3 regions of the Citrobacter sedlakii genome follow, and region 3 is predicted to be linked to each of the others. Evidence: predicted binding sites of a transcription regulator. Region 3 holds the regulator's gene; each other region holds the start of a gene.
The links. Region 3 encodes Fur, which represses iron uptake genes when iron is present. Its sites were predicted from a motif close to ATAATAATGAGAACNACTATCAA; they were not measured.
Positions count from the first base shown of each region.

Region 1: a site for Fur is predicted at 1,938-1,960, ahead of JY391_RS12825 (TonB-dependent siderophore receptor). Genes of this name have one in related genera too.
Region 2: a site for Fur is predicted at 5,629-5,651, ahead of bfd (bacterioferritin-associated ferredoxin). Genes of this name have one in related genera too.

Region 1 covers NZ_CP071070.1:2,673,336-2,681,459, forward strand. Annotated here, with positions in the region: gene JY391_RS12825 (TonB-dependent siderophore receptor) at 1-1,905, opposite strand, end outside; gene JY391_RS12830 (GlsB/YeaQ/YmgE family stress response membrane protein) at 2,041-2,295, opposite strand; gene emtA (membrane-bound lytic murein transglycosylase EmtA) at 2,484-3,095, opposite strand; gene ldcA (muramoyltetrapeptide carboxypeptidase) at 3,243-4,157, shown strand; partial or broken gene JY391_RS12845 (potassium/proton antiporter) at 4,253-5,923, shown strand; partial or broken gene JY391_RS24075 (hypothetical protein) at 5,924-6,028, opposite strand; gene dadX (catabolic alanine racemase DadX) at 6,040-7,110, opposite strand; gene JY391_RS12855 (D-amino acid dehydrogenase) at 7,123-8,124, opposite strand, start outside.
Region 2 covers NZ_CP071070.1:460,733-468,856, forward strand. Annotated here, with positions in the region: gene tusD (sulfurtransferase complex subunit TusD) at 1-318, shown strand, start outside; gene tusC (sulfurtransferase complex subunit TusC) at 318-677, shown strand; gene tusB (sulfurtransferase complex subunit TusB) at 685-972, shown strand; gene rpsL (30S ribosomal protein S12) at 1,098-1,472, shown strand; gene rpsG (30S ribosomal protein S7) at 1,569-2,039, shown strand; gene fusA (elongation factor G) at 2,136-4,250, shown strand; gene tuf (elongation factor Tu) at 4,321-5,505, shown strand; gene bfd (bacterioferritin-associated ferredoxin) at 5,686-5,880, shown strand; gene bfr (bacterioferritin) at 5,953-6,429, shown strand; gene JY391_RS02195 (prepilin peptidase) at 6,419-6,895, opposite strand; gene rpsJ (30S ribosomal protein S10) at 7,274-7,585, shown strand; gene rplC (50S ribosomal protein L3) at 7,618-8,124, shown strand, end outside.
Region 3 covers NZ_CP071070.1:3,136,493-3,144,616, forward strand. Annotated here, with positions in the region: gene pgm (phosphoglucomutase (alpha-D-glucose-1,6-bisphosphate-dependent)) at 1-1,567, opposite strand, end outside; gene seqA (replication initiation negative regulator SeqA) at 1,591-2,136, opposite strand; gene ybfF (esterase) at 2,326-3,099, shown strand; gene ybfE (LexA regulated protein) at 3,228-3,521, shown strand; gene fldA (flavodoxin FldA) at 3,672-4,202, shown strand; partial or broken gene JY391_RS23995 (fur leader peptide) at 4,406-4,491, shown strand; gene fur (ferric iron uptake transcriptional regulator) at 4,484-4,930, shown strand; gene tcuR (tricarballylate utilization LysR family transcriptional regulator TcuR) at 5,061-5,987, shown strand; gene tcuA (FAD-dependent tricarballylate dehydrogenase TcuA) at 6,084-7,487, shown strand; gene tcuB (tricarballylate utilization 4Fe-4S protein TcuB) at 7,474-8,124, shown strand, end outside.

The DNA of each region.
Region 1 (8,124 bases), 460 kb from region 3:
GTTATCCGGCGAAATCTCCATCGGTCCGGTGTAGCGCGCGCCAGCGCCCAGCATGAGCCCGCGTAGCGCAGTGCTATCGAAGGTGTAATCGCCCCACAGCGTAAAGGCGTTTTCCGGTACCTGAGTGGGCCGTTTTCCTTCGTAGCTTTCATCTTTCGTATTAATCGCATGGGTGTAGGCGTAGTTGGCGATCAGCGTGACGTTGTCAGCAGGACGACTGATGAGGGACAGCTCAGCGCCTTTTGACTCAATTTCGCCAGTCTGGCGGTAATCCCATGTTGGCGTCGCCGAAAGGACATTTTTCTGACGAATAGTGAATACCGAAGCGGTAAAGGTGGTGGCATAGTCAGCCAGCAGATACTTCGCCCCGCCCTCCACCTGTTTGCTGGTGGTCGGCTTCACGTCTTTGGTCGTCAGCGTGCCCTGCGGCGAAATCGGCCTGAAGCCTTCAGAATAGCTGATAAACGGGGATAGTCCGTTAGCAAAAGCGTACAGCGCGCCAATACGTTTGGTCACCCGATCCTGGGAGATCCACGTTTTCTCGCCGTTCTGCAGCGCGTCAGTGGTCGTCGAGCGATAGTCATCGTAGCGGATACTGGCCAGCAGGTTTACGCCGCCAAAGATGATCTGGTCCTGGAGATAGTAACCATTTTGTCGGTAAGAAAGACGATTTTTTTGCGCGGTGTACAGGCCGAGATCGTCAGTATGAATCTGGTGGAAATCCGGATGGCGCATGTCAATGCCCGGCGTGGCGCTGGCATAACGATAGAAATAATGGCTGTCGAGTTTCTGATAGTCGAAACCGGCCAGCAGGTGATGCTGCCAGTCGCCCAACAGCACCGTTTTGGTTAACTGGTTATCAATGTTAACGCTCTTAAGATCTTCATCAGTGGTGTAGGCAAAGCGATCGAGCATCCAGACCGGGTTGACGCCATTGCCGGTGGCATAGACGCTGCGCTGGTGGGTATCGACGTCAAAATACCGCGCTTTCTGGCTGAATCCCCAGCCGCTCTCGAACGCATGTTCGAGATGGTAGCCCAGCATCCACTGACGTTGTTTGAAGCCGCTCCACTTATCGCCTGCAAAATCCCGACGGTCGGCATAACCGGAGCGCAGATATGCGATGGGCAATGGATTCGACGGCGACAGCGACGGCGTATTTTGTACCAGCGCATCCATCGTCAGACGCGTTCTGCCGTCCGGCTGCCAGCTCACGGAGGGTGCAAGCAGGTAATCTTCATAGCGCGTGGTATATGGCTGATCGTTCCCTTCCGTCGCTTTCCCGAGCAGGCGATAATTCCAGTCGCTGTCACGGATGTTTCCCGTTGCGTCCAGATACCCTTCTTTCAGGTTGCGCGTACCGGTCATAACACCCAACTCCGTTTTCTGCTCCGCCTGCGGCGTCTTGCCCTGAATATTCACCAGCCCACCCGGCGAGCCGTTGCCGTACAGCACCGACGCGGGGCCTTTGAGAATATCGACATGTTCAATGAGCAGCGGATCGATGCGCGCTTTAGTGTTGCCCGTGACGTTATACGGCAACTGTAAGCCGTTGTAGTACTCTTGATCGACGGTGAAACCGCGGATTTTGTACTCGCTCATGTAGGTCGTATTGCCGCGCATTTCCGTTGACACGCCCGGTGCGTAGCGCAATATCTCGTTAACCGACGTTGCATGGCGCAGCGTGATTTCTTTTTTATCGAGAGTATTAATCACCTGCGGCGTCTTACTTTCAGGCGCTGCGGATTTGGTCGCGCTGTTGGTCCAGGCAGGCAGCAAGCTCTCCTGCCCCGACGCGGACACCACGATAGTGGCTTCGTCTGCCTCTGCGGCATAACAGGAAGTGGTCAGAGCCAGTGAGATACAGCCAGAGAGCGCGCGCAAGCGAAAGCGTGAAGGGGTTATCATCATGAGAATCGTTATAATATGAAATAGGAATAGCAATTATTCTCATTTTTATTTGCAAATCAACAACACCCTTTCTACGGTATATTTTTTCGCATAAAACAACGGCTCCCGCAGGAGCCGTTGTGCCGAGGGTTAGTCGCGCCGCACAAGCCGGAAAACGCCCAGCACCACAACGGCGCCCACCACCGCGACGAGGAAACTGTGCAGATTAAAACCGCTGATGCTGCCGCCAATGCCGAACATGGTCGCCAGCCAGCCCCCCACTACCGCCCCCACAATACCGAGTATGCAGGTGAGAATAAACCCGCCGCCGTCGCGCCCCGGCATCAGCAGTTTGGCAATAACACCGGCAATCAGACCGAAAACAATCCAGGCAATGATCCCCATGTTGAGGCCCTCTGTTCAGTGAAACCACACGCAACACCTTCTTGCGCCCGTAAGCTAAGTATAGGCAAGTCGTTGATCCACGCCGAACCGGGCAGTGCAATTATTCCTTGTGGTGTAGATAAGGGTTGTCTCAGGTTCTGCCGCGCCCTGCCGATAACCCCTCGAAAACCTGCAACCTGGGCACATAATTACATCGCGTCCAACGCGCGTTGTAGCTTCCAGATATAGCGCGGCGCCTGCGGCGCGGGATGGTTATCGACGACATGCTCAAAAAATTCGTCCGCATCCAGATCGTTAATTTTTTCGATCGCCTTTTTACGGTCGGAGGAGAAGGTACGCAGCAGCGCACCCGCGCCGTTCGCATACGAAACCACCAGCGCGTACTGCATCACCTGCGGGTCTTCGATGCCTGCGAGCGGACCGTTTTCCAGAATGCTCAGGTAAGCGGCGCCCATCGAAATGTTACGCTCCGGGTTTTTCAGTTCGCTGGTGGAAGGCTCGCCGCTCCAGCCCATACGACGGTACACATCGCGCCCGGAGGTGGACGCCTTAAGCTGCATCAGCCCGACAGCGTTGGATTTGCTTACCACACTGGGGTTGCCGCCGGATTCAATGGCGATAATCGCGGTAATCAGCTTCGGGCTGACACCCCAGGCTGCGCCGGCTTTCTCACTGATCGGCATCCACTGCATTGCCCGTTTTACCGGCACTTCCGGGTTCCACGGCGGATTTTTATAATCGGGTTTTGAACTACAGCCAGCAAGCAGCACAATCAAAAAAGCAAACCATCTCAATTTCACGTCATCTGTCCTTATGGCCGACGCATCGGGCGTTTATTCGGCGTCAATACAACAATGCAGGCCGGATAAGCCAGGCGTTATCCGGCAAAACGTTCTACTATAGGCGGCATGATATACATTAGGTTTCTGTTGTAGCAAGGAATTGCCATGTCCCGGTTTCACTTAATTGCCCCTTCGGGCTATTGCATTAATCAGCAAGCGGCTTCACTGGGTATTCAACGTCTGGAACAGGCTGGTCACCAGGTAGAAAATACCGCCGTGGTTGGACGACGTTATCAGCGTTTTGCCGGTACCGAAGCGGAGCGCCTGGCGGATATCACTGAACTGGTTAACCTGACGATGCCTGGTACTATCGTCATGCCAGTGCGCGGCGGGTACGGCGCGAGCCGTCTGCTGGCGCATATCGACTGGCAGGCGCTGGCCGCGCGTCAGCAGCAGGATCCGCTGCTTATATGCGGACACAGCGATTTTACGGCGATCCAGTGCGGTTTGCTGGCGTTGGGTAAGGTCATTACCTTCAGCGGTCCGATGCTGGCAGGCAATTTTGGCGCGCCGGAACTGGACCGTTTTACGGAAGATCATTTCTGGCGGGCGCTACGTAACGCGGTGTATTCAGTGGCGTGGCGCAGCGAAGGCCCGGCGTGTCATACCGAAGGCACTCTCTGGGGCGGTAACCTGGCGATGCTGATTTCCCTCATCGGCACGCCGTGGATACCGAAAATTGAAAACGGTATTCTGGTGCTGGAAGATATCAACGAGCACCCCTTCCGCGTTGAGCGTATGCTACTGCAACTTTTTGACGCGGGCATCCTCAACCGTCAGAACGCCATTGTGCTGGGTAGCTTTAGCGGTAGCGCGCCAAATGAGTATGACGCGGGATACGATCTCAACGCCGTCTATGCGTTCTTACGCGAACGCCTCGCTATTCCGCTCATCACCGGGCTTGATTTTGGCCACGAACAACGCACCGTGACGCTGCCGCTGGGTGCGCATGCGGTTTTGCGTAATGACGCCAATGGCGCTCAGCTTACGCTGTCCGGTCATCCGGTATTGAAATCTTAAAAAAAGCGCTGGCGAGGGCTAACTAATCCGCGGGAACGGTCGTTAATATGTTAGGCTTAATGAATAAAAAAGCATAATTGAGGAGAATACGACCGTTGGACGCCACTGCAATAATCAGTCTTTTTATCCTGGGGTCCGTCCTCGTCACCAGCAGTATCTTACTCAGTTCATTTTCGTCACGTCTCGGTATCCCCATTCTGGTTATTTTCCTCGCCATCGGCATGCTGGCAGGCGTTGATGGCGTGGGCGGTATACCGTTCGACAACTATCCGTTTGCATATATGGTCAGTAACCTGGCGCTGGCGATTATCCTGCTGGATGGCGGGATGCGTACCCAGGCCAGTTCCTTTCGCGTCGCGCTGGGTCCGGCGCTGTCGCTGGCGACCGTCGGCGTGCTGATCACCTCTGGCTTGACCGGCATGATGGCGGCGTGGCTGTTTAAGCTGGACCTGATCGAAGGCTTGCTGATTGGCGCGATTGTCGGCTCTACCGACGCCGCGGCGGTTTTTTCGCTGCTCGGCGGCAAGGGGCTGAACGAACGCGTGGGCTCAACGCTGGAAATCGAATCCGGCAGTAACGACCCGATGGCGGTATTCCTCACCATTACCCTGATTGAGATGATCCAGCAGCATGAGACCGGCCTGAGCTGGATGTTCGCGGTCCATATCATTCAGCAGTTTGGTCTCGGGATCGCGCTTGGCTTAGGCGGCGGCTACCTGCTTCAACAGATGATCAACCGCATCTCCTTGCCCGGCGGTCTGTATCCGCTGCTGGCGCTGAGCGGCGGGATCCTGATTTTCGCCTTAACCACCGCGCTGGACGGCAGCGGGATCCTGGCGGTGTACCTGTGCGGCTTTTTGCTGGGCAACCGCCCGATCCGCAACCGTTACGCGATACTGCAAAACTTCGATGGGCTGGCCTGGCTGGCGCAAATTGCCATGTTCCTCGTACTGGGACTGCTCGTTACGCCGTCTGACCTGCTGCCCATAGCCGTCCCGGCGCTGATGCTGTCGGCGTGGATGATTTTCTTTGCCCGTCCCATTTCGGTTTTTGCCGGGTTACTGCCGTTCCGCGGCTTTAACCTGCGCGAGCGGGTATTCATCAGTTGGGTTGGACTGCGCGGCGCGGTTCCCATCATTCTTGCGGTGTTTCCGATGATGGCCGGTCTGGACAACGCGCGCCTGTTTTTCAACGTCGCCTTCTTCGTGGTGCTGATCTCGTTGCTGTTTCAGGGCACCTCGCTCTCGTGGGCGGCGAAAAAAGCGAAGGTCGTGGTGCCGCCCGTGGGTTGGCCGGTTTCCCGGGTGGGACTGGATATTCATCCGGAAAACCCCTGGGAGCAGTTTGTCTACCAGCTCAGCGCCGACAAATGGTGTGTGGGCGCGGCCCTTCGCGATCTGCATATGCCGCAGGAGACGCGCATTGCAGCGCTGTTCCGCAACAATGAGCTGTTTCACCCAACCGGCAGCACCCGTTTACAGGAAGGCGATGTGCTCTGCGTGATAGGACGCGAACGCGATTTGCCTGCGCTGGGGAAACTCTTCAGCCAGTCACCGCCGGTGGCGCTGGACCAGCGTTTCTTCGGTGATTTCATTCTGGAAGCGAGCGCGAAATTCGCCGATGTGGCGCTGATTTACGGGCTGGAAGACGGAACCGAGTATCGCGACAAACAGCAGACGCTGGGTGAAATTGTCCAGCAGTTGCTCGGCGCCGCGCCAGTCGTGGGCGACCAGGTTGAATTTGCCGGCATGATCTGGACGGTCGCCGAAAAAGAAGATAACGCAGTGCGCAAAGTCGGGGTGCGCGTGGCGGGAGAAGAAGACGAAGAATAACGATGGCGATGCCGGACACGCGTAGCCGTCGCCCGGCATCGTTCAATAAGTTACACCGTCACAACCGGCACGCGCAGCGCCAGAGCGCACATGAGCTCATAACCGACGGTGCCGGCGGCAGCGGCGACGTCGTCAATCTTAATCTCTTTGCCCCAAAGCTCAACCGGCGTGCCAATCCCCGCCTGCGGACAGGGCGTTAAATCCACCGCCAGCATATCCATAGAGACCGTACCCACCGTCATCGTGCGCACGCCGTCAACCAGAACCGGCGTTCCCGTTGGGGCGTGGCGCGGATAGCCGTCGGCATACCCCGCCGCGACAATACCGATCCGCTGTTCGTGCTGGGCTGTGAAACGCCCGCCGTAACCAACCCGGTCGCCGGCTTTCAACGTCTGCACGCCGATGATTTCGCTGCAAAGGGACATGACGGGTTTCAGCCCGGTATTGGCGATATCACGCCACTGGCCGGAAGGCGACGCTCCGTACAGAATAATCCCCGGTCGCACCCAGTCGCCGTGGGCTTCCGGATGCCACAAGGTTGCCGCAGAATTCGCCAGCGAACGGCGGCATTCCAGCCCTTCCGTCGCCTGCGCAATCCGCGCCATCGCCTCATTGATGCCGTCAGGGTGTTCAGCATCGGCAAAATGCGACATCAGCGTCATCTCGCCGACGTTCGGCATGGCCCGCAGTTGTTGCCAGACTGTCTGCAACCGTTCCGGTAGAAAACCAAGACGGTTCATCCCGGTATTCACTTTCACGTACACGTCCAGCGGCGCGTTGAGTTTCGCGTTCTGGATTGCCTTCAACTGCCAGTTGCTGTGTACGCACGTTGTCAGCCTCCAGGTATCGTATACGGTCAGATCGTCTGCATGAAAGAAGCCTTCCAGCATCAGGATCGGTCCTTTCCAGCCGCGCTCTCGCAGGGTTATCGCTTCTTCTAAATTGAGCAGCGCAAACCCATCGGTGCCGCCTAACGCATTCCAGATACGTTCAATGCCATGTCCGTAGGCGTTGGCTTTAACCACTGACCAGACGCGGGCGTCCGGTGCAGCCTGACGGACAATACTCAAATTCTGTTTCATCGCCTGCAGGTCAAGGCTGGCCAGTATAGGGCGGGTCATTTCGCATCCTTATCAGTGATGTGCGCCATGAAGTTGCTGTGGCCGGGATGGCGTATACCCCGGGCTGTAACGCGCCACGCTCAAATCCTCATACGGGATCGCGGGCGTGCGGCCAGAGAGGATATCGCTCAGGAGCTGTCCGGAGCCGCAGGCCATGGTCCACCCCAGCGTCCCGTGTCCGGTATTCAGCAGCAGATTTTTAAAGCGGGTTCGCCCCACGACTGGCGTACCATCCGGCGTCATTGGGCGCAGCCCGGTCCAGAATGTGGCCTGTTCAATGCGTCCACCGCGCGGGTAGAGATCGCGCACCACCATCTCCAGCGTTTCCCGACGCGGCTGGAGCAGTTCGGTATTAAAGCCGACGATTTCCGCCATGCCCCCGACACGAATGCGCTGATCGAAACGGGTAATGGCGATTTTGTAGGTTTCATCAAGAATAGTCGAAACAGGCGCGCCGTCCTCTTCCGCCACAGGGATCGTCAGCGAATAGCCTTTCAGCGGATAAACCGGAATATCGACAATGCCTTTCAGCATCGCCGTGGAATAGGAGCCAAAGGCCATCACATACGCATCGGCTTTGATGATCTCGTCGCCGCACTTCACGCCATAGATACGCTCGCCTTCACAGAGCAGCTTGTCCACCGGCGTGTTGAAACGGAACGTGACGCCAGCCTGTTCAGCCATTTGCGCCAGTCGCTGGGTAAAAAGCTGGCAGTCGCCCGTTTCGTCGTTCGGCAACCGCAGCCCGCCGGTCAGCTTATGCGCCACTTCCGCCAGCGCCGGTTCCACTTCCGCCAGCCGGGCAGATTCCAGCAACTGGTACGGCACGCCCGCGTCTTCCAGCACCGCGATGTCCCGGGTGGCGTTTTCATACTGCTGTTCGGTGCGGAAGAGTTGTAGCGTCCCGCCCTGACGTCCTTCGTACTGAATGCCGGTTGACGCACGCAGCGCTTTCAGACAGTCGCGGCTGTACTCCGCGAGACGCACCATGCGGCCTTTGTTTTCCATGTAGTG
Region 2 (8,124 bases), 2.1 Mb from region 3:
GCTCAGGCGTTACTGGAAGAAGGCCACACGCTAAGCAGCGTCTTCTTTTATCGTGAAGGCGTATATAACGCCAACCAGTTGACCTCGCCGGCGAGCGATGAATTTGACCTGGTTCGCGCCTGGCGGCAACTGCACACGCAGCATGGCGTTGCCCTCAATATCTGCGTGGCCGCGGCGCTGCGTCGCGGCGTGGTTGATGAAAGCGAAGCGGGCCGCCTTGGGTTGCTCTCCGCTAATCTTCAGCCGGGATTTACGCTAAGCGGCCTCGGCGCGCTGGCGGAAGCCTCGTTAACGTGCGATCGCATGGTACAGTTCTGATGAAACGCGTGGCTTTTGTTTTTTCCACCGCGCCGCATGGCAGCGCATCGGGCCGCGAGGGGTTAGACGCGTTGCTGGCGACCTCTGCTTTAACGGATGATCCCGGCGTCTTCTTCGTGGGTGACGGCGTGTTCCAGATCCTTGCCGGGCAAAAACCTGATGTCGTGCTGGCGCGTGACTATATCGCCACCTTTAAGCTGCTGGGATTGTACGATATCGAACAATGCTGGCTGTGCGCCGCCTCGCTGCGCGAGCGTGGGCTTGGCGATGACGCAGCGTTTGTGGTGGAAGCCACCGCGCTCGAGCCCGAAGCGCTGCGTCGGGAGCTGAGCCATTACGATGTGATCCTGAGATTCTGAGGCTCGTATGCTGCATACCTTACACCGCTCCCCGTGGCAGTCCGATTTCACATCCCTGCAGCGTTTACTCGCGGAAGGCGACGCGCTGTTATTACTCCAGGATGGCGTTATTGCTGCACTAGAAGGCTCTCACTTCCTTGAAACGCTGCACAACGCCCCCATAACGGTATACGCACTGAAAGAAGACATTGACGCCCGCGGCCTGGGTGGTCAAATTTCAGACAGCGTCGTCAGGGTTAGCTATACTGATTTCGTCAGACTGACGATCCAGCACACCAGCCAGTTGGCCTGGTGATTGTGTGATCGTTGTATATTTCTTGACACCTTTTCGACACCGCCCTAAAATTCGGCGTCCTCATATTGTATGAGGTCGTTTTATTACGTGTTTACGAAGCAAAAGCTAAAACCAGGAGCTATTTAATGGCAACAGTTAACCAGCTGGTACGCAAACCACGTGCTCGCAAAGTTGCAAAAAGCAACGTGCCTGCGCTGGAAGCATGCCCGCAAAAACGTGGCGTATGTACTCGTGTATATACTACCACTCCTAAAAAACCGAACTCCGCACTGCGTAAAGTATGCCGTGTTCGTCTGACTAACGGTTTCGAAGTGACTTCCTACATCGGTGGTGAAGGTCACAACCTGCAGGAGCACTCCGTGATCCTGATCCGTGGCGGTCGTGTTAAAGACCTCCCGGGTGTTCGTTACCACACCGTTCGTGGTGCGCTTGACTGCTCCGGCGTTAAAGACCGTAAGCAAGCTCGCTCCAAATACGGCGTGAAGCGTCCTAAGGCTTAATGGTTCTCCGTTAAGTAAGGCCAAACGTTTTAACTTAAATGTCAAACTAAACTCGTAGAGTTTTGGACAATCCTGAATTAACAACGGAGTATTTCCATGCCACGTCGTCGCGTCATTGGTCAGCGTAAAATTCTGCCGGATCCGAAGTTCGGATCAGAACTGCTGGCTAAATTTGTCAATATCCTGATGGTAGATGGTAAAAAATCTACTGCCGAAACAATCGTATACAGCGCGCTGGAGACCCTGGCTCAGCGCTCTGGTAAATCTGAACTGGAAGCTTTCGAAGTCGCTCTCGAAAACGTGCGCCCGACTGTCGAAGTTAAGTCTCGCCGCGTTGGCGGTTCTACTTATCAGGTACCAGTTGAAGTCCGTCCGGTTCGTCGTAATGCTCTGGCAATGCGTTGGATCGTTGAAGCTGCTCGTAAACGCGGTGATAAATCCATGGCTCTGCGCCTGGCGAACGAACTCACTGATGCTGCAGACAACAAAGGTACTGCAGTTAAGAAACGTGAAGACGTTCACCGTATGGCCGAAGCCAACAAGGCGTTCGCACACTACCGTTGGTAATCCCTTCGGAATTTTAGTCACCAGGCGGGCGCTTCCAGTAAGCAGCCCGCTTTGGGCTACTTAAATTGAACGCCTAAAAGATAAACGAGGAATCAAATGGCTCGTACAACACCCATCGCACGCTACCGTAACATCGGTATCAGTGCGCACATCGACGCCGGTAAAACCACTACTACCGAACGTATTCTGTTCTACACCGGTGTAAACCATAAAATCGGTGAAGTTCATGACGGCGCAGCTACCATGGACTGGATGGAGCAGGAGCAGGAACGTGGTATTACCATCACTTCCGCAGCGACTACTGCATTCTGGTCTGGTATGGCTAAGCAGTATGAACCGCATCGCGTAAACATCATCGACACCCCGGGGCACGTTGACTTCACTATCGAAGTAGAACGTTCCATGCGTGTTCTTGATGGTGCGGTAATGGTTTACTGCGCAGTTGGTGGTGTTCAGCCGCAGTCTGAAACCGTATGGCGTCAGGCAAACAAATATAAAGTTCCGCGCATTGCGTTCGTTAACAAAATGGACCGTATGGGCGCGAACTTCCTGAAAGTTGTTGGCCAGATCAAAACCCGTCTGGGCGCGAACCCTGTTCCGCTGCAGCTGGCAATTGGCGCTGAAGAAGCGTTCACCGGTGTTGTTGACCTGGTGAAAATGAAAGCCATCAACTGGAACGAAGCTGATGCAGGCGTGACCTTCACCTATGAAGACATCCCGGCTGACATGCAGGAACTGGCTGAAGAATGGCACCAGAACCTGATCGAGTCCGCAGCGGAAGCGTCTGAAGAGCTGATGGAAAAATACCTGGGTGGTGAAGAACTGACTGAAGAAGAGATCAAAAAAGCTCTGCGTCAGCGCGTTCTGAACAACGAAATCATCCTGGTTACCTGTGGTTCTGCCTTTAAGAACAAAGGTGTTCAGGCAATGCTGGATGCGGTAATTGATTACCTGCCATCCCCGGTTGACGTACCTGCGATCAACGGTATCCTGGACGACGGTAAAGATACGCCTGCTGAACGTCACGCTAGCGATGACGAGCCTTTCTCTGCACTGGCATTCAAAATCGCTACCGACCCGTTCGTGGGTAACCTGACCTTCTTCCGCGTTTACTCCGGTGTGGTTAACTCTGGTGATACCGTACTGAACTCCGTGAAATCCGCACGTGAGCGTTTCGGTCGTATCGTTCAGATGCACGCTAACAAACGTGAAGAGATCAAAGAAGTTCGCGCGGGCGACATCGCTGCGGCGATCGGTCTGAAAGACGTGACCACCGGTGACACTCTGTGCGATCCGGATCACCCGATCATCCTGGAGCGTATGGAATTCCCTGAGCCGGTAATCTCCATCGCCGTAGAACCGAAAACCAAAGCTGACCAGGAAAAAATGGGTCTGGCTCTGGGCCGTCTGGCTAAAGAAGACCCGTCATTCCGCGTATGGACTGACGAAGAATCTAACCAGACCATTATCGCCGGTATGGGTGAGCTGCACCTCGACATCATCGTTGACCGTATGAAGCGTGAATTCAACGTTGAAGCGAACGTCGGTAAACCTCAGGTTGCTTACCGTGAAGCGATTCGCGCGAAAGTTACCGATATCGAAGGTAAACACGCGAAGCAGTCTGGTGGTCGCGGTCAGTACGGTCATGTTGTTATCGACATGTACCCGCTGGAGCCGGGTTCCAACCCGAAAGGCTACGAGTTCATCAACGACATCAAAGGTGGTGTAATCCCTGGCGAATACATCCCTGCCGTTGATAAAGGTATCCAGGAGCAGCTGAAAGCAGGCCCGCTGGCTGGTTATCCGGTTGTTGACATCGGTATCCGTCTGCACTTCGGTTCTTACCATGACGTTGACTCCTCGGAACTGGCGTTTAAACTGGCTGCGTCTATTGCCTTTAAAGAAGGCTTTAAGAAAGCGAAACCAGTTCTGCTTGAGCCGATCATGAAGGTTGAGGTAGAAACGCCGGAAGAGAACACCGGTGACGTCATTGGTGACTTGAGCCGTCGTCGCGGTATGCTGCGCGGTCAGGAATCTGAAGTTACTGGCGTTAAGATCCACGCTGAAGTTCCGCTGTCTGAAATGTTCGGATATGCAACTCAGCTGCGTTCTCTGACCAAAGGTCGCGCATCGTACACTATGGAATTCCTGAAGTATGATGATGCACCGAGCAACGTTGCTCAGGCCGTAATCGAAGCCCGTGGTAAATAATCCACAGGATTAAAACCTAAGTCCCGTGCTCTCTCCATAAGGGGAGAGCGCTATAGTAAGGAATATAGCCGTGTCTAAAGAAAAATTTGAACGTACAAAACCGCACGTTAACGTCGGCACCATCGGCCACGTTGACCACGGTAAAACTACCCTGACCGCTGCAATCACTACCGTACTGGCTAAAACCTACGGCGGTGCTGCTCGCGCATTCGACCAGATCGATAACGCGCCGGAAGAAAAAGCGCGTGGTATCACCATCAACACCTCTCACGTTGAATACGATACCCCGACCCGTCACTACGCACACGTAGACTGCCCGGGCCACGCCGACTATGTTAAAAACATGATCACCGGTGCTGCGCAGATGGACGGCGCGATCCTGGTTGTTGCCGCGACTGATGGCCCGATGCCGCAGACCCGTGAGCACATCCTGCTGGGTCGTCAGGTAGGCGTTCCGTACATCATCGTGTTCCTGAACAAATGCGACATGGTTGATGACGAAGAGCTGCTGGAACTGGTAGAGATGGAAGTTCGTGAACTGCTGTCTCAGTACGATTTCCCGGGCGACGACACGCCGATCGTTCGTGGTTCAGCTCTGAAAGCGCTGGAAGGCGACGCAGAGTGGGAAGCGAAAATCATCGAACTGGCAGGCTTCCTGGATTCTTACATTCCGGAACCAGAGCGTGCGATTGACAAGCCGTTCCTGCTGCCGATCGAAGACGTATTCTCCATCTCCGGTCGTGGTACCGTTGTTACCGGTCGTGTAGAGCGCGGTATCATCAAAGTGGGCGAAGAAGTTGAAATCGTTGGTATCAAAGAGACTGCGAAGTCTACCTGTACTGGCGTTGAGATGTTCCGCAAACTGCTGGACGAAGGCCGTGCGGGTGAGAACGTAGGTGTTCTGCTGCGTGGTATCAAACGTGAAGAAATCGAACGTGGTCAGGTACTGGCGAAGCCGGGCACCATCAAGCCGCACACCAAGTTCGAATCTGAAGTGTATATTCTGTCCAAAGACGAAGGCGGCCGTCATACTCCGTTCTTCAAAGGCTACCGTCCGCAGTTCTACTTCCGTACAACTGACGTGACTGGCACCATCGAACTGCCGGAAGGCGTAGAGATGGTAATGCCGGGCGACAACATCAAAATGGTTGTTACCCTGATCCACCCGATCGCGATGGACGACGGCCTGCGTTTCGCAATCCGTGAAGGCGGCCGTACTGTAGGTGCGGGCGTGGTTGCTAAAGTTCTGGGCTAATTATTCATTAATTAGTATTGAACTGAAAAGGGCGCTTCGGCGCCCTTTTTGCTGCCTGCTACGCAGCTGTCACAAATCTTCGCAAATTTGTCTTTCCTTCCGCCGCGTAAGCAGAGTTGTGCTATTGTAATCATAACTATTCTCATTTACACTTTGCGCAGAAATTGAACGGGAGCGATCATGTACGTTTGTTTGTGTAATGGTGTAAGTGATAAGAAAATTCGTCAGGCTGTACGTCAGTTTCATCCTCAATCGTTCCAACAGTTACGTAAGTTTATTCCTGTCGGAAATCAATGCGGTAAATGTATACGAGCGGCACGTGAAGTCATGCAGGACGAATTGACGCAAATGCCAGAGTTTAAAGAAATCGCCTGAGTCACACTCTTTTTTTTGACATCCCTGTAGCCCCATCTACGCTCAAGAGAGTGGAAGCGGAGGGACTATAAAATGAAAGGTGATGTTAAAATCATAAATTATCTCAATAAACTATTGGGAAATGAGCTTGTCGCGATTAACCAGTATTTTCTTCATGCCCGTATGTTCAAAAACTGGGGACTCACTCGCCTTAATGATGTCGAGTACCATGAATCCATAGATGAGATGAAACACGCCGATAAATACATCGAGCGTATTTTGTTTCTCGAAGGGATCCCAAACCTGCAGGATCTTGGCAAGCTGGGTATCGGTGAAGACGTCGAAGAGATGTTACAATCCGATCTTCGGCTCGAGCTTGAAGGGGCAAAAGACCTGCGTGAAGCCATCGCCTATGCCGATACCATACATGATTACGTCAGCCGGGACATGATGATCGAGATCCTGGCGGATGAAGAAGGGCATATTGACTGGCTGGAAACCGAGCTGGATCTCATCGCTAAGCTGGGTATCCAGAATTACCTGCAATCGCAGATTCAGGTCACAAGCTAATACCCCCAGTCATCAATTGATGACATCCAGTGATGAAACCCGCCGCCGCCAGAAATGGCCCAAAAGGCAGCGGGTTTTTTAACGCTCTCTTTCCGCAAATGAGCGTCTCTACTGCGACGCACAGGCTGGCAAGCAGCGATGCGCAAAGCACCAACAGCGGTAACGATGACCATCCATGCCACGCGCCCAGCGCGGCAAGAAACTTCACATCACCATAACCCAGCCCCTCTTGTCTGCGAATAAACCGATAAGTCCAGTACAAGCCAGCAAATCCCATATAGCCTGCGACGGCGCCCCATAACGCATCGGCGAGCCGTGCCGGAAAGAAGCATTGATGAAAAACCAACCCGATCCACAACAGAGGGCAGGTGACGCGGTCTGGCAGCAAACCGGTGCGTAAGTCATAAAGCGCCAGATACAGGGTCGATGAAACATAGCAAAGCAGAAAGGGCAGGGCGGTTATCATTGGGCAATCTCCCAGCTAAAAAGCGCCACTGTAATGAAGGACTGCCGGAGAACAAGCGGCATTATCAGGATATGCGCGCGGATTTCCGCCGTCATTGTCAGCCGAGTTTGCATTGCAATACAACGCTGAAGGCCGCTCGCATTCAGGGGAAAATGTTTAATATCTACGCGATGCTTGCGTCAGGCTGAGATTTGCGTATAATGCGCGGGCTTGTCTTAATCGACGGCAGGTTCGATTTGAACCTCGGGTAACCGATTTGGTTATCTCACAATGCTCCCAATCGGGGAGCTACGTAAGAACGGTTACACTCTCCCATCAATCGTAATGGGTCTGAGGAGTAATCATTTTCGTTTATAAAATAATTGGAGCTCTGGTCTCATGCAGAACCAAAGAATCCGTATCCGCCTGAAAGCGTTTGATCATCGTCTGATCGATCAATCAACCGCGGAAATCGTCGAGACTGCTAAGCGCACTGGTGCGCAAGTCCGTGGTCCGATCCCGCTGCCGACCCGCAAAGAGCGCTTCACCGTTCTGATCTCCCCGCACGTTAACAAAGACGCGCGTGACCAGTACGAAATCCGCACTCACAAGCGTCTGGTTGACATCGTTGAGCCAACCGAGAAAACCGTTGATGCTCTGATGCGTCTGGATCTGGCTGCCGGTGTAGACGTGCAGATCAGCCTGGGTTAATCAGGTCATCGAGCGATTGAGAGGTTGAAACAATGATTGGTTTAGTCGGTAAAAAAGTGGGCATGACTCGCATCTTCACTGAAGATGGCGTTTCAATCCCAGTAACCGTAATCGAAGTTGAAGCAAACCGTGTTACTCAGGTTAAAGACCTGGCTAACGATGGCTACCGCGCAATCCAGGTTACCACCGGTGCTAAAAAAGCTAACCGTGTAACCAAGCCGGAAGCGGGTCATTTTGCTAAAGCTGGCGTAGAAGCTGGCCGTGGTCTGTGGGAATTCCGTCTGGCTGAAGGCGAAGAGTTCACCGTAGGTCAGAGCATTAGCGTTGAGCTGTTTGCTGAAGTTAAAAAAGTTGACGTAACTGGCACCTCTAAAGGTAAAGGTTTCGCAGGTACCGTTAAGCGCTGGAACTTCCGTACCCAGGACGCGACTCACGGTAACTCCTTGTCTCACCGCGTTCCGGGTTCTATCGGTCAGAACCAGACTCCGGGCAAAGTGTTCAAAGGCAAGAAAATGGCAGGTCAGCTGGGTAACGAACGT
Region 3 (8,124 bases):
GGAAACTTTCGCAATAGATTTTATAGGCGTCTTCCGTACCGGATGGACGCGCGGCAAACCAGCCGTTTTCCGTCATCACTTTCAGACCGCCGATCGCCGCGCCGTTGCCCGGCGCCGCGGTCAGGCGCGCGGTGATCGGATCACCTGCCAGCGTGCTGGCGCTGACCATTTCCGGCGACAGCTTCGACAACGCAGCTTTTTGCGCAGAGGTTGCGCCCGCCTGCAGGCGGTTATAGCTTGGCGCGCCGAAACGCGCCGCCAGTTCGTTGTAGTGTTCCTGCGGGTTTTTACCGGTGACGGCGGTAATTTCCGCCGCCAGCAGGCACATGATGATCCCGTCTTTATCGGTGGACCACGGCGTACCGTCGAAACGCAGGAACGATGCGCCCGCGCTTTCTTCACCGCCAAAGCCAAAGCTACCGTCAAACAGGCCGTCAACAAACCATTTGAAGCCCACCGGCACTTCGACCAGTTTGCGGCCCAGATCGTTGACCACGCGGTCAATCATTGCCGAGGAAACCAGGGTTTTACCCACCGCCACCTCTTTGCCCCACTGCGGACGGTGCTGGAACAGATAATTGATAGCGACCGCCAGATAGTGGTTCGGGTTCATCAGCCCCGCCGGCGTGACGATACCGTGACGGTCATAGTCCGGGTCGTTGGCAAACGCCAGATCAAACTTATCACGTAGCGCCAGCAGGCCAGCCATCGCGCACTCCGAGGAGCAGTCCATGCGGATCGCGCCGTCTTTGTCCAGGTGCATAAAGCGGAAGGTCTGATCCACCTGATCGTTCACGAGGGTCAGGTTGAGCTTGTAATGCTCCGCAATACGCTTCCAGTATTCAATACCGGAACCGCCCAGCGGATCGACGCCCAGCGTCAGGCCCGCTTTCTGAATGGCGGCCATATCAACAATTTCCGCCAGCCCTTCCACAAACGGCTGCACCAGATCCTGCTCTTTGACGTGGCCAGACGCCATCGCCGCATCGAGAGAAATGCGCTTCACGCCCTTCAGACCGTCGGCCAGCAGCGCATTTGCGCGGTCTTCCACCACTTTCGTGACGTTGGTATCTGCCGGGCCGCCGTTCGGCGGGTTGTATTTGATGCCGCCGTCTTCCGGCGGGTTGTGAGACGGCGTGATGACAATACCGTCCGCCAACGCCCCCCCTTTTTTATTGTGAACCAGGATAGCGTTCGACACCGCAGGCGTCGGGGTAAAACCGTTGTTCTCCTGAACAATCACGTCGACACCGTTGGCCGCCAGCACTTCCAGCACCGAGATAAACGCCGGTTCGGACAGCGCGTGGGTATCTTTCCCCACATAGCAAGGGCCGGTGATACCGTTTTTCGCACGTTCTTCGGCGATAGCCTGGGCAATCGCCAGAATGTGCGGCTCGTTGAAGCTATGACGACCTGCACTGCCGCGGTGTCCGGAGGTACCGAACTTCACCGCGTGCTCGGCATTCCCTGCCTCGGGTTTCAGTACATAATATTGCGCCGTCAGTTGGGCGACGTTAATCAAATCACTTTGTTGCGCAGGTTGACCTGCACGGTTGTGGATTGCCATTGCCTGGTCCTTTTATGCAAGCATTAAATTGTTCCGCAAACCTTCTCAATCAATTCCGCCGGGAATTGCATTGACTGCATGATGTGTTCGACCATGCTGCATTTACGGCCGGTGTTGGTGTTCGTGATCACCCAGTACGGCGTGCCAGGCACATGTTTCGGCTTGGTCTGATTGCCGTTTTTCAGCAGCGTCTGTTCATCCGCCGCGAAATAGACGCGAGTGCGACCATGCAGCGAGTCGGTGGCATCGGCAAACGCCTGGTGATCCAGTGAGTAAAGTGTAGACAGCACCAGCATAAAGCGATTCACCGCTTTTTTCTGTTCCGCATATTCATCGGACAGCAGCAGCTCACGCATAGCGCGCACTTTGTCTTTGACGGGATTGACGGGTTTCACTTCTGCGCTCACAGGCTGCGCGGCGCGTGCCTCTTTTGTCGCCGACGCGACGGGCTGCGATGCGGCGGAAAACTTCAACATACGCCGTAAAATGTCGGACGCGCTCTCGCCGATATGCTTGGTGTGGCTGGCAATATAGCTGTAGAGTTCATCATCAACTTCAATCGTTTTCATCTTAATCCAGTGCGGTGTCATAACTGATCTGAATACAAATCGTTGGAATTATAGGAGCAAATCCCAACAGCGGATAGCGTCAAACCTGGCTGAACAAAAAACTCGGAGTAAACCGTATCAGTTGCAGCCCAGTGGCAGAATGGTCAACATAATACCCTAACCCGACAGAGCGAAAAAAAGAACTTTGCCATGAAATTGAATATCCGAGCGCAAACTGCACAAAACCTGCACAATAATTCTCCCATCGTCCTCGTTCACGGTCTGTTTGGCAGCCTGGACAATCTCGGCGTGCTGGCCCGCGAGCTGGTCAGCGATCACGATATCCTCCAGGTTGATATGCGTAACCACGGCCTCTCGCCCCGCGATCCGCTGATGACATATCCGGCGATGGCGCAGGATCTGCTCGACACTCTGGATGCGCAGCAGATCGAAAAAGCCACGTTTATTGGCCACTCGATGGGCGGCAAGGCGGTGATGGCCCTGACCGCGCTGGCTCCGGAACGCATCGATCGTCTGGTGGCGATCGACATCGCCCCGGTAGATTATAAGGTACGACGCCACGATGAGATTTTCGCGGCGATCAACGCCGTGACGGCGTCTCAGGCCACGACGCGCAAGGAGGCGGCTGCCGTCATGCGCGACCATCTCAGAGAAGAGGGCGTGATTCAGTTTCTGCTGAAGTCGTACGTTGACGGCGAATGGCGCTTTAACGTGCCGGTGCTGTGGGATCAGTATCCGCATATTGTCGGCTGGGAGCCGATTCCAGCCTGGGATCGCCCGGCGTTGTTTATCCCTGGCGGCAATTCCCCTTACGTCACCGAGACGTATCGCGACGACCTGCTCGCGCAATTCCCACAGGCGCGCGCGCATGTCATCGCGGGCGCAGGCCACTGGGTTCATGCCGAAAAACCTGACGCAGTGCTGCGCGCCATTCGTCGTTATCTGAACGACAGCGCAAACTGATTAAAAACTCAGCGTCCGCGCGCGATTGCGCGCGCGAACGTTGGCGTGCCCCATCCGCTGATGTATGATGGCGCGCTATCCATCCGGGCAGAGGCCTGGCTGATTGTTTCCCCGAAGTCACCAAAATCATGGCCAAAGAACAAACGGACCGTACGACATTAGATCTGTTCGCGCACGAGCGTCGCCCGGGACGACCTAAAACCAATCCGCTTTCACGCGATGAACAGCTGCGCATTAACAAGCGCAACCAGCTTAAACGCGACAAAGTTCGTGGCCTGAAACGTGTTGAACTTAAGCTCAACGCGGAAGCCGTCGACGCCCTGAATGAACTGGCGGAATCGCGCGACATCAGCCGCAGCGAGCTGATCGAAGAAATCCTGATGAGCCAACTGGCGACGTTGCGACGCCAGGGTTCAGTCTGAAACCCGCACAATTTATCACTATCATGTAGCAGGGAGTGCACTCGCGTGCGTTTGCTATTTCCGCATACCTGACTGTTCTGCTATGATTGCCCTTATCTGTGGGCAATTTGCCCCCACCATTTCAATAAGTTTCAAGAGGTTACTTTACTCATGGCAATCACTGGCATTTTTTTCGGCAGCGACACCGGGAACACCGAAAATATCGCAAAAATGATTCAAAAACAGCTTGGTAAAGATGTTGCCGACGTGCATGACATTGCAAAAAGCAGCAAAGAAGATCTTGAAGGCTATGACATCCTGCTGCTTGGTATCCCGACCTGGTACTATGGCGAAGCGCAGTGTGACTGGGACGACTTCTTCCCGACTCTGGAAGAGATTGATTTCAACGGTAAGCTGGTGGCGCTGTTCGGCTGCGGCGACCAGGAAGATTACGCGGAATATTTCTGCGACGCGTTAGGTACTATCCGCGACATCATTGAGCCGCGTGGCGCGACCATCGTCGGTCACTGGCCGACCGCGGGTTATCATTTTGAAGCGTCGAAAGGCCTGGCCGATGACGATCACTTTGTCGGTCTGGCCATTGACGAAGATCGCCAGCCAGAACTGACCGCCGAGCGCGTTGAGAAATGGGTTAAGCAGATTTCTGAAGAACTGCACCTGGATGAAATCATCAACGCCTGATGACCGTGCGGCGCAAAGACCATTTGCGCCGCATCAATAGACAAAACCAATCAAAATAATTGCTACAAATTTGTAACTTTCTTGCCCATCCCTGTACAATGTGCGGGAGTTATTAGGTGGCGCTCTCATTTCCAGGCAATACCACGTTTTTATTAACATTTGCCCGAGGCTTGCAGTTTTCATTTAAGGATGGCAGTCCTATAATGAGAGGCATTATCTCGAATGCAATTTCTGTCACTTCTCGTATGAAGTGAATCGTTTAGCAACAGGACAGATTCCGCATGACTGACAACAATACCGCATTAAAGAAGGCTGGCCTGAAAGTAACGCTTCCACGTTTAAAGATTCTGGAAGTGCTTCAGGAACCGGATAACCATCACGTCAGTGCGGAAGATTTATACAAACGACTGATCGACATGGGTGAAGAAATTGGTCTGGCGACCGTCTATCGCGTGCTGAACCAGTTTGATGACGCCGGTATCGTAACCCGCCACAATTTTGAAGGCGGCAAATCCGTTTTTGAGCTGACCCAGCAGCATCATCACGATCACCTTATTTGCCTCGATTGTGGCAAAGTGATTGAATTTAGTGATGATTCGATTGAAGCCCGTCAGCGTGAGATTGCGGCGAAGCACGGTATTCGTTTAACGAACCACAGCCTCTATCTCTATGGCCATTGCGCCGAAGGCGACTGCCGCGAAGATGAACACGCGCACGACGGCAAATAATTTTACGCTTGATGAAAGCCAGCCTGCGGGCTGGCTTTTTTGTGGGCGCGATCCCGCCGTTTTCCTTCCCTCCCCGCCCGTGTTGTTTTAATGTAAAAATTCCCTTCCCTGACCTGTCCGGAGAATCGAAATGGAACTTCGCCAGTTACGTTATTTTGTTCGTATTGTTGAAACCGGCAGCATGGGTAGCGCCGCGCTGGATCTCGACATTGGCGTCTCGGCGCTGAGCCAACAAATGACACGTCTGGAAAGTGAACTCGCCATCCGCCTGCTGCAACGAACGTCGCGCGGCGTCACGCCCACTAACGCGGGGCTGGCCTTTTATTCTCAGGCGCAACTGGCGCTACGGCATGCCGACGACGCCATTCTTGCTGCGCGTGAGGCGCGGTTATCCGGCCACGTTAGCGTCGGTATGGCGCCCAGTACGGCATCGGTGTTGGGCATTCCGTTTATTAACGCCATGCGGGAAAGCTACGCTGACGTGCGGCTGCACGTCGTGGAGAGTCTCTCCGGCAATCTTGAGCGGATGATTAACACCCGCCAGCTTGATTTAGCGGTCGTCTTTCAGAAAGAGAAGATCCTGCGCTGGAGCGCGAAGCCGGTTCTGGAAGAGCGGCTGTTTCTGATCGGCCCCCACCCCCTGCTGGCTATATTCCCTGAAGACAACATCATGCCTGCTCAACTGGCGAATATTCCCCTCGTGATGCCCAGTCAGGGCCACGGTCTGCGCGGCAGACTGGAGGCTATCGCACAAGAGCACGCGCTGCAGGTTGATATCGTTGCGGAAATTGACGGTCTGACGCTACTGATGCGGGCGGTCCGCGACGGTCTGGGCGCCACCCTACAACCTGGCGCGGCGATTTCCCGACTGGACCAGGACGACCTGCGCGTGATCGGCGTCCATAATCCGGTCCTCAGCCGTCCCAACTTTCTGGTCAGTTTATCGGATGACGAACTGACCCCGGCGGGGCTGGCAGCTCGCGTCGTGCTGGGTAAAGTGATGCGTGAACTGGTTGAGGCTGACCGCTGGCCAGGCGCCACCCTTTACGTTAACTAAAGAGGGTTTTAGCAGTACCTCATAGCGCCCCTACAACCCATGCGTATACATTTTCATTACAAATTTAACATTTGTTAAAGCGTAATGGAGTCTACGATGGTTGATGTTCTGGTGATTGGCGGCGGCAATGCCGCGCTGTGTGCCGCCTTAACCGCCCGGGAGGCCGGTGCGTCGGTGCTGCTGCTGGAAGCGGCGCCGCGCGAATGGCGCGGTGGCAATTCACAGCACACCCGTAATTTGCGCTGTATGCATGATGCGCCGCAGGATGTGCTGGTCGACCGTTATCCCGAAGAAGAGTACTGGCAGGATCTCTGGCGGGTAACGGAAGGCAATACCAACGAAGCGCTGGCACGACTGGTGATCCGCACCTCTTCGCAGTGCCGTGACTGGATGCGCAAACACGGTGTGAATTTTCAGCCACCGTTATCAGGCGCACTGCACGTTGCGCGTACGAACGCCTTTTTCATGGGCGGCGGCAAGGCACTGGTCAACGCCTATTATCGCAGCGCGGAGGCGCTCGGCGTCACCATCCGCTATAACACGCCGGTACAGGCGCTGCAGTTACATGACGGCGAGTTTGTCGCCGCGCTGGCGGGCGATGAACGCATCGAGGCCAGAACCTGTGTACTCGCCGCTGGCGGTTTCGAGTCCAATCGCGAATGGCTACGGGAAGCCTGGGGACAAAACGCGCGTGGGGAATGGCCCGCCGATAATTTTCTCATCCGCGGCACCCGCTTTAATCAGGGTGTCCTGCTTAAATTTATGATCGATGCCGGCGCCGACATCATTGGCGATCCATCCCAGTCGCACTGCGTGGCGATTGATGCCCGCGCGCCACTGTATGACGGCGGGATCTGCACGCGAGTGGACTGCGTCTCTTTAGGCGTGGTGGTCAACCGCGACGCAGCGCGTTTTTATGACGAAGGCGAAGATTTCTGGCCGAAACGCTATGCCATCTGGGGGCGTCTGGTCGCCCAACAGCCGGGGCAAATTGGTTATTCCATTATCGACAGCAAAGCCATTGGTCACTTTATGCCACCGGTATTCCCCGGCGCGCAGGCCAATACGCTGGAAGAGCTGGCCTGCCAACTGGGGCTGGATGCACAACGTTTTAGCGCTACCGTCAGGCAATACAACCAGGCCTGCCAGCCTGGACACTTTGATCACACCGTCCTGGATAACTGCGCCACCAGCGGGTTAACGCCGCCGAAAACGCACTGGGCACGCCCTCTCGATACGCCGCCTTATTACGGCTACGCCCTGCGGCCAGGGATCACGTTTACTTACCTCGGCCTGAAAGTGAACGAGCGCGCGGCGGTGCATTTCGCCGGAAAACCCAGTCGTACCCTGTTTGTCGCCGGAGAAATGATGGCGGGCAATGTGCTGGGCAAAGGCTATACCGCTGGCGTTGGCATGTCGATTGGCACCACGTTTGGCTGCATTGCCGGTAAAGAAGCCGCCCAGGCCGCACGTAAGGAGGCGCACCATGAAGCAGCTTGAGAAATTAATTATTGAGGCACAAATCATTACCGAACCGGAAGCCGAAGTGGAACGGGTGATGCAGGTTTGTAACGCCTGCCGCTACTGCGAAGGCTTTTGCGCCGTCTTTCCGGCGATGACTCAACGTCTTGAGTTTGGCAAAGCGGACATCAACTACCTGGCTAACCTGTGCCATAACTGCGGCGCCTGTCTGCACGCCTGTCAGTACGCGCCCCCTCATGAGTTCGCCATTAACGTACCGAAAGCGATGGCGGAAGTGCGCCTCGAAACCTATCAGCATTATGCCCGGCCCGCCGCGTTTGGCGCGTTGTATCGCCGGGCGGGCATGACCGTCGCGCTAACGCTGGTCTTTGCGCTGATTTTCTTCCTGTTGTTGGCGATGAGTCTGAAAGGCTCCTTGCTGCACCCGCCGCTGGCTGGCGACTTCTACCAGATATTCCCGCATAACCTGCTGGCCTGGATGTTTGGTTCCGTCTTTATTCTGGCGATGGGGTTGTTGATGGCTGGCGTGATCCGCTTCTGGCGTGAGATCTCCCCCGGCGCGCCGCAGCCCGTGGAGATTGCCGAAGCGACGCACAATGCCCTGACGCTGAAGTACCTCGACGGCGGACACGGCAAAGGGTGTAACGAAGCCGAT